Linked DNA regions of Catenuloplanes niger. The protein of the gene in region 1 interacts with the protein of each later gene in a pairwise test. Links are inferred from orthologs where the notes say so. Each region holds a gene or a part of one and is shown in the gene's direction. Other genes may lie near its edges. The genes, in order: J2S44_RS24355 and J2S44_RS10775.

Region 1 (9,131 bases):
GGGGACCGCGACGTTCAGCGCGGGGAGGGGCCGGCGAGCATGTCGCGGGCCAGGTGGCGCAGGCGCGCGACCACCTCCGGGCTCATGTCCGGGTGCCAGCCGTCCAGCAGGCGCGCCAGCGTCTCGGTGCGGGCCTCGGCCAGGCGCTGCCAGACCGCGTCGCCGTCCGCGGTGAGCGTCAGGTCGTGCTCGCCGGTGACCAGCCCGGCCTGCCGCAGCTCGGCCAGCCAGCCGGTCACCCGGTCCGGCGGCAGCAGCCGGTGGGCGGGCAACCCGTCGAGGCGCAGCGTCCCCTTCCGGCCGATCCGGCCGAGCAGCCAGGTCGCCCCGGGCCCGACGCCGGTCCGGGCGCGCGTGGCCAGCTCGCCGTAGAGGCGTTCCGCGTCCTCGCGCAGCGCCAGCGCGGCCAGCACCCGTTCCAGCTCGTCGACCGGGCGGGTGGCCGGCGCCATGCCGAACATCTCCGGTGCCAGCACCGGCGTGGTCACCCGCAGCGGCACCTCGGCCAGCAGCCAGGACAGCACCACGGCCACGCCCAGCAGCACCGCCAGCGTGTGGAACCCGGTGTGCACGCCGTCCGTGTAGACGCGCAGGTAGAGGGCCACTCCCTCGGGTGTCTGCGGGGTGCTCATCACGTTCGCGTCGGACAGCCGCGGCGGTAGCGAACCGGCGACGATCGCGGCGAACAGCACCGGGCCGACCGCGCCGCCGAACCAGCGGAAGTAGAGGCTGGCGAACGTGGCCACGCCCAGGTGCCGCGCGTCCGTGCCGTTCTGCACGGCGAGCTGCACGAGCGGGAAGACCAGCCCGAGGCCGAGCCCGATCAGCAGCGTGGCCAGCAGGATCACCGGGAGCGGCGTGGTCGTCTCCATCCGCCCGAGGATCAGCAGTCCGACCGCGACCAGCATGCTGCCGGCCAGCGTCAGCATCCGGTACCGGCCGGTCCGGACCACGGCCACCTGCCCGGCCACCACGGACAGGAGCATGCCGGTGGAGAGCGGCAGCAGTGCCAGCCCGGACCCGGCCGGGCTGCCGCCGCGGGCCAGCTGCAGGTACGGCGGCAGGCTCGCCACGGTCACGAACAGCGCGGCGCCGCCGAGCAGGCCGATCGCGGACGCGGTCGGGAACACCGTGCCGGTGAACAGCTCCGGCGGCAGCACCGGCACCGCGGCCCGGCGCTCCACCCGCACGAACGCGGCGATCAGCAGCGCGGTCACGCCGGCCGCACCGAGCGACCAGGGCAGGCCGCGGCCGGGTGCGCCGGCCCAGAACACCGCGATCAGCACGCCCGCGCCGATCAGCGCCATCAGCGTGATCCCGGCCAGATCCAGCGGTACGCGTTCGCGCTGGTGCGCGCCGGACACGGTCAGCGTGACGACGACCAGCAGCACGAACGCGGTGCCGGCCGTCACGTGGAACAGCCAGCGCCAGGAGAGCGCGTCGGCCAGCAGCCCGCCGGGGACCGGCCCGAGCACGCCGGCGACCGCGTAGGTGGCCCCGAACGCGTTCTGGAACGGCGCCCGCTGTTCGGCCCCGGCCATCCGGGTGGTGAGCACGTGGGTGAGGACGAGCGCGGTGCCGGCGCCGACGCCGTAGATCACCTGCGCCCAGATCAGGGTGCGGATCGACTCGGCCTGCCCGCCCAGCGCCGCACCCGCGGCCGTGGTCAGCAGTCCGGCCTGGAGCAGCCTCTTCGGCCCGTATCGGTCGCCGAGCCGCCCGGCCAGCGGCGCCGCGGTGATCGCGGCGAGCAGCGAGGCGGAGATGATCCAGGCCGCCCGGGTCGGGCCGCCGATCTCGGTGGCGAGGTCGCGCAGCGCCGGACCGTGCCAGGTCTGGTTCGTGCCGGCCAGCAGCGGCGCGCCGAGTAGCGCGCAGAGCGTGAGCGTGCGGCGGGCCATGCCTACAGGCTATGTGGACAAAACAGATAATTTTTCGTTACCGGAGGTTTTCGCCGGCGCGCTCCGCGGCCGCGTCCGCCTCCGCCGCGCCGACCAGCAACTCCGTGGCCCGCAGGACGACGCCCAGGTCCGCGGCGGACATCCGGCACAGCACGCGGGCCTGGCGTTCGGCGCCGGCCATGATGATGCGTTCCACGGTCTGCCGGCCGTGCGGCGTGAGCATCACCCGCCGTACCCGCCGGTCGTTCGGGTCCTCATGTCTTTCCACCAGATCGTGGGCGACGAGCCGGTCCACGATCCCGGTGACGGTGGCCAGGCTGACGCCCATGAAGCGCTGCAGTTCCTGCCCGGATGCCCCGCCGCCCGCGGCCAGCATGAGTAGGATCTTGAGCTGCGGCATGGTCAGATGCGCGTCGAAGAGCGGGTTGGACCGATCGTGCGCGAACAGGTACTGCAGGCGGCGCTGGGTTTCCATGATCTGCGCGATCAGCCGGTCCTTGTCCTCGTCGGCCACCGCGTCTCCTGCCGTCTCGCCGTCTGGGTCCTTCTGCACCGCAGGTCCTTGTGAACTACGGGATGTCCCCGATTGTGGGCAACTTGTTCGCGTAAGGCAAACTATTCGTGTCGAGCTAACTTACCCCAGCAGGAGAAGAGTCTGCTCATGTCCTTGCTCGCAAGACTGAGTCTCGCGAACCGGGGTCTCGTCGCCCTGATCGCGATCATCGTGACCGGCTTCGGGGCCTTCGCCATCCCGTCCCTCAAGCAGCAGCTCCTGCCCTCGCTGGAGTTCCCGGCTGCGTTCATCTTCGCCTCCTACCCCGGGGCGTCGCCGGAGATCGTCGAGCAGCGGGTCACCGAGCCGATCGAGAACAGCGTCCAGGGGATCGAGGGCCTCGACGAGGTCACGTCGACCACCAGCGAGGGCGTGGCGACGGTCCAGGTCCTGTTCGAGTTCGGCACCGACCTGACCCAGACCGTCTCCAAGATCGAGAGCAACCTGGGCCGGATCCGCGCCCAGCTGCCGGAGGACGTCGACCCCACCGTCTTCGCCGGCAGCACCGCCGACCTGCCGGCCATCGTGCTGGCCGCGTCCGGCGGCGCGGACGAGGCGGCGCTCGCGGCCACGCTCAACGAGAGCGTGCTGCCCGAGCTCCAGGGCATCGAAGGCGTGCGGACCGCGGAGGTCACCGGCGCGCGCACGTCGAGCATCACCATCACGCCCGACCTGGCCAAGTTCGGCGCGGCCGGCGTCAACCCGGCCGGCATCGCCACCGCGCTCCAGGCGAACGGCGTCTCCGTCCCGGCCGGCACGCTGACCGAGGGCGAGCGCACGCTGACCGTCCAGGTGGGCACGCCGATCACCACCCTCGAGGACCTGCAGAACATCTACCTCAGCGGTACGGGCGGGCGCGCGGTCCGGCTCGGCGACGTCGCCACCGTGGCCGAGGTGCAGGCGGCGCCGACGTCCTACACGCGCACGGACGGCGTGGACAGCCTTGGCATCTCCGTCACCGCCACGCCGGACGGCAACGCGGTGCGCATCTCCGAGGAGATCCGCGACCGGCTCCCGGAGCTGGCCGCGGCCAGCGGCGCCACGCTCACGGTCGTCTTCGACCAGGCGCCGTTCGTCGAGAAGTCGATCGAGAGCCTCGCCACCGAGGGCCTGCTCGGCCTGGTGATGGCCGTGATCGTCATCCTGGTCTTCCTGCTCTCCGTCCGGTCCACGATCGTCACCGCGGTCTCCATCCCGCTCTCCGTGCTGGTCGCGCTGATCGCGCTGTGGATCCAGGACTACTCGCTCAACCTGCTCACGCTCGGCGCGCTCACCATCGCGGTCGGCCGGGTGGTCGACGACTCCATCGTGGTGCTGGAGAACATCAAACGCCATCTCGGGTACGGCGAGGAGAAGCTGCGCGCGATCACCACCGGCGTGCAGGAGGTCGCCGGCGCGGTGCTGGCGTCCACGCTCACCACGGTCGCGGTGTTCGCGCCGATCGCGCTGGTCGGTGGCTTCGTCGGCCAGCTCTTCGCACCGTTCGCCATCACGGTCACGGTCGCGCTGATCGCCTCGCTCATCGTGTCGCTGACCATCGTCCCGGTGCTGGCCTACTGGTTCCTCCGCCCGCCGAAGGGCACCGCGGAGGAGACCGAGGTCGCCCGCAAGGCCGCGGAGGAGAAGGAGCTGCGCAGCCCGCTCCAGCGCTCCTACCTGCCGGTCATCCGGTTCGCCACCAGCTGGCGCTGGACCACGATCGGCATCGGCGTCGTGGTGCTGGCGATCACCGGTGGTCTCGCCACCCAGCTGAAGACGAACTTCATCGACCAGTCCGGCCAGGACACGCTGAGCATCTCCCAGACGATGCCGATCGGCACCAGCCTGGAGACGACGAACGCGCAGGCCAAGCGGGTCGAGGCGGTGCTGTCCGACGCCGATGAGGTGAAGTCGTACCAGGCGACCGTGGGCGGCGGCGGCCAGTCCGCGCTGTTCACCGGCGGCGGCAGCGGCGCGAACAGCGCCAGCTACTCCGTCACGCTCGAGGAGGACGTCGACACCGAGGCGTTCACCGAGCGGCTGCGCGGCGAGTTCGAGGACCTCGGCCCGTCGGCCGGCGAGATCACCGTCGGCGCGGACTCCAGCAGCGGATTCAGCGGCAACGAGCTCGCGGTCGTGGTCAAGGCCGCGGACGCGGAGTCGCTGGCCGCGGCCGCGAAGCAGGTCCAGGACGCGATGGCGGCCACGCCGGACGTCACGGACGTGACCAGCGACCTGGCCGAGAGCGTGCCGCGCATCGACATCACGGTCGACCGGGCCGCGGCCACCGCGCGCGGTCTCTCCGAGGCGCAGATCGGCCAGCTGGTCTCCGGCGCGTTCCGCGACGCACCGATCGGGCAGGTCACGCTGACCGGTGCCGGCGAGCGCAACGTCGTGCTGGACCTCGGCGGCACCGCCCCGGCGGACCTGGCCGCGCTCCGGGCGTACCCGCTGCAGACGCCGGGCGGCATCGTGCCGCTGGACGACGTGGCGGACGTCAACGAGGTGCAGGGCCCGGTCGAGATCACCCGGATCAACGGCGACCGCAGCGTCACCGTCACCGGTACGGTCAGCGGCTCCAACATCGGCGCGGCCACCACCACGCTGACCACCGAGCTGGACGAGCTGACCCCGCCGGCCGGCGCGAGCTGGGAGATCGGTGGCGTCAGCGCCGACCAGGCCGAGGCGTTCTCGCAGCTGGGCCTCGCGGTCCTGGCCGCGATCGCGATCGTCTTCATCATCATGGTGGCGACGTTCGGCTCGATCGTCCAGCCGCTGATCCTGCTGGTCTCCATCCCGTTCGCGGCGACCGGCGCGATCCTGCTGCTGCTGGCCACGGACACCGCGCTCGGCGTACCCGCGCTGATCGGTGTGCTGATGCTGGTCGGCATCGTGGTCACCAACGCCATCGTGCTGATGGACCTGATCAACCAGTACCGCAAGCAGGGGTACGGCGTGCAGGAGGCGGTGATCGAGGGCGGCCGGCACCGGCTGCGGCCCATCCTGATGACCGCGATCGCCACCATCTTCGCGCTCACCCCGATGGCGCTCGGCCTGACCGGCGAGGGCGGCTTCATCTCACAGCCGCTCGCGGTCGTGGTCATCGGCGGCCTGATCAGCTCCACGCTGCTCACGCTGCTGCTGGTGCCGGCGCTCTACACGCTGGTCGAGGGCCGGCGTGAGCGTCGCGCCGAGCGCCGGGCGCGCAAGGCGGACCAGGTACGGGGCGGCGTCCCGGCCCCCGCCCCGGTCGCGGCCCCGGCTCCGGCCGCCGCCCCGGTGGAGCGGGTCGACTCGGTGCCGGAGACGACGCCGGAGCCGCCCGCCGCACCCTCGGGCGCGCTGCGGGACGGCACCGACCAGTTCGAGGTGCTCCGCCTGCCACGCAGCAACAAGTCACCGCTGCCGCCGCAGGAGTAGCCGATCGGTTCGAGGCGCCTTCCGGATCCGTCCGGAAGGCGCCTTGATCATTTGGGTAAGGTCCCTCTGTGAGTTCACCCCTGTCGCTGCTGGCCCGGAACCCGGACTTCCGGCGGCTCTACCTCAGTGAACTCGTCGTCTTCGGCGCGGACTGGTTCATCATGGTCCCGCTGCTGGTGCTGCTGACCGACCTCACCGGCAGCGGCGTGCTCGGCGCGCTCGTGATGACCGTCGACACCGGCCTCAACGCGCTGCTCCTGCCGTACTCCGGCACGGTCGTCGACCGGGTCAACCGCCGCACCGTGATGATCGTCGCGAACCTGGCCGCGCTCGTCGCCTCGCTGCTGCTCTTCACGGTCCAGGACGCCGGCACCGCATGGCTCGCGCTGCTGGCGATGGCCGCGGTCGCGGTGGCCAAGGCCTTCTACACGCCCGCCGCCCAGGCCGCGCTGCCCAACGTGGTCGACCCCGAGGACCTGCCCGACGCGAACGCGCTGGCCGGCGGCGCCTGGGGCATCATGGTCGTGGTCGGCGCCTCGGTCGGCGGCGTGGTCAGCGGCTTCGCCGGCCCGTACGCGTGCTTCGCGATGGCCGGCGCCGGCCTGCTGATCGCCGCGTTCCTCACCTCCCGCATCCGCCGCCCCCTCCAGGCCGCCGCACCGGACGGCCCACCACCGCACCCGTTCGCCGCGATCCGCGAGGCGCTGCGCCACATCGGCGCCAGCCCCCGCCTCCGCGCCCTGATCACGGTCAAGTCCGCCGTCGGCCTCGGCAACGGCGTCATCGCCGCGTTCCCCCTGGTCGTCGCCGCCTACGGCGTGGGCCCGGCCGGCGTCGGCATCCTCTTCGCCGCCCGCGGCGCCGCCGTCCTGGCCGGCCCGCTGGCCACCCGCCGCCTCCTCGACCACCAGACCTGGCTGCTGCCCGGCCTCGCCATCTCGATGGCCGTCTACGGCCTCGCCTACGCCACCGCCGCGTTCGCCCCATGGTTCCCACTGCTGGTCGCCCTGGTCTTCGTCGCACACTTCGCCGGCGGCACCAACTGGATGCTCTCCAACTTCGCCCTCCAGAGCGCCGTCCCGGACACGCTGCGCGGCCGCGTCTTCGCCACCGACCTGATGCTCACCACCATCGCCATCTCGATCAGCCAACTGGCCGTCGCCGCCGTCATCGACCACGTCGACCCCCGCCACATCATGGTCGCCAGCGGCGCCGTCACCCTCCTCTACGCCTGCGGCTGGGCCATCGCCACCCGCAACCGCACCACCCCCTGACCCCTTCACCCGCGCGCCTCCCGCCCGCTCCCCACCCCATGCCCCGTCTCCCGGCCGATCCGACCGCGGCCAATTGCGGAATTCGCACCCCCGCGGCCGCCGACGTGACTTTCCCCCGACGCCGCATTCTGGGCGGACGTGCCATCGCGCCACAACCCGACTTCGGTAACCGTGACTCACCGGCCGCAGCCCGCCGGGCAATTCACGATGCGCAGTGCCCCTGATTTCACGCGAAAGTCGCCGCCGACTTCTCTCTGAGCAGGGCAGCACTATTCCTCACTGCTGGCGCCGCACTCCTCGCCTGCATCTTTTCGGAAACCTTCCGGCGGCAGCTCGCGCTTCTCGGCAGACAGCCGAGCCCACCGGCCCCGCAGGCATACCCGCCTTCGAATGCGTGATGCCGGCCATCTCGCCGTCCACCGAATCGCACTCGACGGCACCACCACTTTCCCGGCGCGCCCTGCCCCGCGGCGGTTGGTGCACGCGTTCGGTCCCGCCCCGGCCGGTTGAGTACACGCCCGGCGAGTCGTGCCCGCGGTGGTTGGGGCATCGTGTCCGGCCCGGCCTGCGGCGGTTGGGGCACGGGGCTGACGGGGGACTTGCCCGGCCGGTAGCGGCACGCGGTTGGCGGAGCCTCACTGCGGTGGTAGCGGCACATATCGGGCGTGACATGACCACCGCAGCAGCCGCGCACGCTTGGCGGAACCTACCTGTGGCAGTGGTGGCATACGCCTGGCGGCCGAGCCGGATCGCGGTGCCCGCGGGCCCACGTGGTCGACCAGGATCGGACTGCGGCGCCGCGGATCGGCCACCACCACGGAGTCTCTCGTGTCCCGCAGGCATGCGGTCGCGCGCGGACCCCCGCCGCCGGACAGCCGAGTGATCACACGAAGCTGCCCGCGGCACGGCCGGCACGCCGTCGCGCGACATCTGCGGCACCGCAGTCGCATCGTCACCCGAACCCGCGTGCCGCGTCGCGGCCGCACGGCCAGCCGAGGGCGTCCCCGACGCGGCGGGCGTGCCGCCGCGCATGGGGCGTCGGCGGCGTGGCCGCCGTGTGGTCGCGCACGGGCGCCTGTGGCGTGGCGGGCGTGCGGTCCCGCGAGGCTGTCGGCGGCATGAAGGGTGCATGGTCGCGCCGGGGTCTCTGCGGTGCAGCCAATACGTGGTCACGCGGATGCGCTTGCGGCGTCGCGCGGATGTGGCCGCGTGAGGTCCTCTGTGCTGTGGCAGGGGCGCAGTCGCGTGGACGTATCTGCGGCGTGGCGGATGCGTGGCCGCGTGGGGATGTCTGCGGCGAGGTAGGCGTGTGGTCGCGCGGAGGCGCTTGGGGAGCACCTTGCTGCGCGGTGACTGCATGGTCGCGCGGATGCGCCTGCGGCGTGGCGGCGGCGTGGTCGTGCGGAGGCGCTTGCGGCGCGGTGAGTGCGTAGTCGCGTGAAGGTAGCCGTGGTGCGGCGGTTGCGTGGTCGGGCGGGCGTGTTCGCGGAGCGGGGGCCGCGTGGCGAGCCGGGGATGAGCCACGGCGCACACCGTCGACGGCCGCCACGGCCTCGACGTAGGGGTAGCCGTACTCCCGGCGCAGTCGGTCTATGTGACCGCGGCGCTTTCCCCAATAGCGGCGCCGCTCATGTACCCGACGGAATTTGTCACGCGCGGCAGAGTAATTACGAGACGCAGTCCGATCTCGCATCTTCGCCATTCCCGCCGACGTGAACAACTGCAATTGCCGCATGGAGAAAGCCTTTCACAAAGCGTCGATCATCGCCGCCCCGATGTGGCCCCCTGGCCCACATGCGATCGTGCACCATTCGCGACACGTGACTTTCGAACCGGACCGTACTTTCGGCACCCCGCACACCGCGACCGCGATAGGCTCTATGCGGCGACGCCGAATAGCATCAGCACCCGAATGCCGGCATTCAAGCCTCCGCAACGCGCCCGATATGCGACTGGCGCGTTCGAGCGGGGTCGGCTGGTCGCGCGAATCCCGCGTACCGCAGC
Region 2 (3,814 bases), 3.0 Mb from region 1 along the record:
TGCTGTGCGCCAGCTTGTCCTTGCCCTCGCTGTACAGCCGGTTCGCCTGCGCCTGTGCGACGCCGGCGGCCTCCTGCACGGTCGGGTGGTCCAGGACCTTGCGGGCCTGCACCCGCAGCTCCTCGTACTTCTCCCGGCCGGCGCGGGCGCCCAGGACGAACCCCGCGGCCAGCCCGCCGATGAACAGAAGCTTTCCGCGCATGGTGGCGGCTCCTCTCGTGCCTTGACGCAGCGCTACCTGGAGGCAGCACTGTCGCGCCTGTCGTGTGTTGCTGCCGGGGTACGTACCCATCCTGCCCCTGAGCCATGCCCCCGTGTGCGGTAGTCACTGAAATGTCCGAAAACTCGGCACGACCGGGTCGGGTAACCCGGTGGCAGAACCCCCCAGGTGGTCATGTAAGGTTGTTCCCGTCGCCAGGGAGCGGAGAGATCCGAGGCCCGAGCGGTGCACGATCCCCTGTAGCTCAATTGGCAGAGCAGCCGGCTGTTAACCGGCAGGTTATTGGTTCGAGTCCAATCGGGGGAGCAAGAATACAGAGGCCACTACGCCCGCGGGCGTAGTGGCCTCTCGCGTGTGCCGCTTCCGGGACCTGATGGTGCCCCGGCGAGCGGTTCCAGGGCTTCGCCTCCGCCGCTCCTTCTTCCGGACCGCTGACGTGTCCCGGATTTCTCCCTCCACCGCCTGACGCGTCTCCGTCGACGTCCGGGGCCGGACGTCCGGGTTTGGGTGCGCTTGGTGGGTTTCGCGGCGCAGGCGCCGCCGGTGTTCCACACTCCGATGAGGCGTGCCGGCTCACGAACCACTACCCTGACGGCTGTTGCGTCGTTTGTTGCGTCGATTTGGGGAGTGGTCATGCGCACCCGAAGTGCCGTCCTGATCGCGGTCGCCGTGGTGCTCGGCTGGCTGGCGATCGCCGGGGTGACCGGGCCCTACTCCGGAAAGCTCAGCGAGGTCTCCACCACGGACAACACCGCGTTCCTGCCGGCCGACGCGGAGGCCACCCGGGCGGCGGACGAGGCCGCCGCCTTCACCGACCGGGCCGCGATCCCGGCCATCGTGGTCTACGAGCGGGACTCCGGCATCACCGCCGAGGACCGGCGGCGCGCCGCCGCGGACCGCGCGGAGCTGGCCGGCCTGGACGGCGTGCTCGGTCCGCTGCCGGACGTGGACGACAGCGACGACGGCAAGGCGCTGCAGCTCGTCGTGCCGGTGGACAACGCCCGGGACGTCAACGAGGTGATCACCGCGGTCCGGGCGGCCGTGCAGTCGCCGGACCTCACCGTCCACGTGGCCGGGCCGGCCGGGCTGCGCGCGGACCTCAAGGAGGTCTTCGGCTCGCTCGACCTGACGCTGCTGCTGGTCACCGCGGGCGTGGTCCTGGTGATCCTGCTGGTCGTCTACCGCAGCCCGGTGCTGTGGATCATCCCGCTGCTGGCCGCCGCGGTCTCGTTCGGGCTGGCCGCGACCGCGGTCTACCTGCTGGCCGACAACGACGTGGTGAAGCTGGACGGACAGGCGCAGGGCATCCTCACCGTGCTGGTCTTCGGCGCGGGCACGGACTACGCGCTGCTGCTGATCGCGCGCTACCGGGAGGAGCTCGGACGCTTCGACCGTACCGTCGACGCGTTGAAGGCCGCGTGGCGCGGCGCCGCGCCCGCGATCGTCGCGTCCGCCGCCACGGTGATCGCGGCCCTGCTCTGCCTGCTCTTCTCCGGCCTGAACTCGAATCGGGCGCTCGGCCCGATCTCCGCGGTCGGCATCGCCGCCACGCTGATCGTGATGCTCACGTTCCTGCCCGCGCTGCTGCTGCTCGGCGGCCGGTGGGCGTTCTGGCCGCGCCGCCCGGTGACCGGCGGCACCGCGACGGAGTCCCGGCTCTGGACCCGGGTGGCCGGCGCGGTCGAGAAGCGGCCGCGCGTCACCTGGATCGGCACCGCGCTCGCGCTCGCCGTCTGCATGCTCGGCCTGTTGCAGGTCGGCAGCACCGGCCTCGGCCAGTCCGACCTGTTCACCGCGGAGACCGACTCGGTGACCGGCCAGGAGGCGCTGGCCCGGCACTTCCCGGGCGGTTCCGGCTCGCCCACCACGATCTTCGTGTCCGCGCCCGCGCTCGGCGCCGTCCAGCAGGCCGTGCAGGCCGTCGCGTCGGTCGACAGCGTGCGCCCGGTCAGCGAGAGCGGCGCGCCGGCCGGCCCGCCCAAGGTCGTCGACGGGCGGGTGCAGTTGCAGGCCACGCTCGCGGACGAGCCGGACAGCGCCGCGGCCGAGGAGACCGTGCGGCAGATCCGGGTGGCCGCGCACGCGGTGCCGGGCGCGAACGCGGTGGTCGGCGGCTACACCGCGGTGCAGCTGGACACGCAGGACGCGAACGAGCGGGACCGCAACGTGATCATCCCGCTGGTGCTGGCCGTGATCGCGGTGATCCTCGCGCTGCTGCTGCGCTCACTGCTGGCGCCGGTGCTGCTGATCGCGACCGTGGTGCTGTCCTTCGGCTCCACGCTCGGCATCTGCGCGCTGATCTTCCGTTACCTGTTCGGCTTCCCCGGCATCGACGCGTCCATCCCGCTGTTCGCGTTCGTGTTCCTGGTGGCGCTCGGCATCGACTACAACATCTTCCTGATGAGCCGGGTCCGCGAGGAGTCGATCGCGCACGGCACCCGGTCCGGCGTGCTGCGCGGGCTGATCGTCACCGGCGGCGTGATCACCTCGGCCGGCGTGGTGCTGGCCGCCACGTTCTCCGCGCTCGCGGTCGTACCGCTGGTCATCCTCGCCGAACTCGGCACCGCGGTCGCGGTCGGCGTGCTGCTGGACACCGTCGTGGTCCGGTCGCTGCTGGTGCCCGCGCTGGTGCACGACCTCGGCGACCGGGTGTGGTGGCCGAGCCGGCTGTCCCGGCGCGCACCGGGCGGCCCGGATGATTCGGCGAAGAAGGACGGCCGGTTGATCTCCGTTTAGCCGATATTCGGCCGATATAGACCTGGTATCGCTTGATCAAAGAAGGCCGGTCCCGGCCGATTGCCGGTGGCCGGGGCACACGCGTACGGGATACGATCCCCGCGCCGGGGCGGTAGCTCAGCCGGTTAGAGCAGGGGACTCATAATCCCTCGGTCGCGGGTTCGAGTCCCGCCCGCCCCACCGCATTCACCTGCGAAAACGTTCATTTCGGGATCGACGCGAATGAACGCTTGAATCGCATTGCGCACCCAGTGTGCCGACGTCACCACCATTTGTGATCATCGAATGATGAGATCCACATCGTCGCGCGCGGTGAGGAGGCCCGCCTTCCCGCCGCTCACGCCGTCCGCGTGATCGAGATCTCAGCCCTCCCCCGTCGGTCCGCACACCGCTCTGACCTGCGGTGGCGTCCGTGTTGCATGATCGGCTCGGCCGCCGGCCCGGGCGATGACCGGCGGCGGCCGGCGACACGGGGAGGAGGACGCATGACGTTCCCAGCCGGAGCGGGCCCGACCGATCCGGACCGGTGGGTCCGGGGGCAGGCGGCGCGGAGGCGCCCCAGCGAATGCTGGAGATCATGTCCGGGCTGGTCGGCGAGGTCTCCTCGGCCATGGCGTTCCTGAAGAGCCCGCTGCCGCCGGTCGCCGACGACGCCTGTGCGGCGGTCGCGGTGTGGCACGAGACCGCGACGTTCGGCGAGCCACCGGCCGAGATCACCGTCCGGTCGGCCCGGTCCCTCACCGGCGAGGTCGCGGTGGAGGAGCGGGACTGCGGCCGGCGATACGCCACCAGCCACCTGTGCCCGGTCCACGCCGCCGACTGCCCGGTGCGCTCCCACCTACTGGACGTCCCGCCGTT

What was found.
Region 2: the proteins of J2S44_RS24355 (region 1) and J2S44_RS10775 interact in binary tests that used the Bacillus subtilis proteins (3 or more experiments, as listed by UniProt). The link is inferred for Catenuloplanes niger from one-to-one orthologs.

The regions. Positions count from the first base shown.
Region 1 is NZ_JAVDYC010000001.1:5,463,164-5,472,294, forward strand. What follows is about bases 2,219-6,053. They hold J2S44_RS24355 (efflux RND transporter permease subunit), read left to right. Parts: upstream 2,219-2,562; coding sequence 2,563-5,853; downstream 5,854-6,053. Other genes in these bases: J2S44_RS24350 (MarR family winged helix-turn-helix transcriptional regulator), read right to left, coding at 2,219-2,454; J2S44_RS24360 (MFS transporter), read left to right, coding at 5,922-6,053. Also shown: J2S44_RS24345 (MFS transporter), read right to left, coding at 15-1,901; more of J2S44_RS24350, read right to left, coding at 1,939-2,218; more of J2S44_RS24360, read left to right, coding at 6,054-7,127. UniProt on the Bacillus subtilis protein: Required for self-resistance to surfactin, an antimicrobial lipopeptide surfactant produced by B.subtilis. Also required for swarming motility.
Region 2 is NZ_JAVDYC010000001.1:2,497,219-2,501,032, forward strand. The notes cover bases 480-3,404. They hold J2S44_RS10775 (MMPL family transporter), read left to right. Parts: upstream 480-853; coding sequence 854-2,956; downstream 2,957-3,404. Outside these bases: J2S44_RS10765 (hypothetical protein), read right to left, coding at 1-202; J2S44_RS10785 (hypothetical protein), read left to right, coding at 3,522-3,814.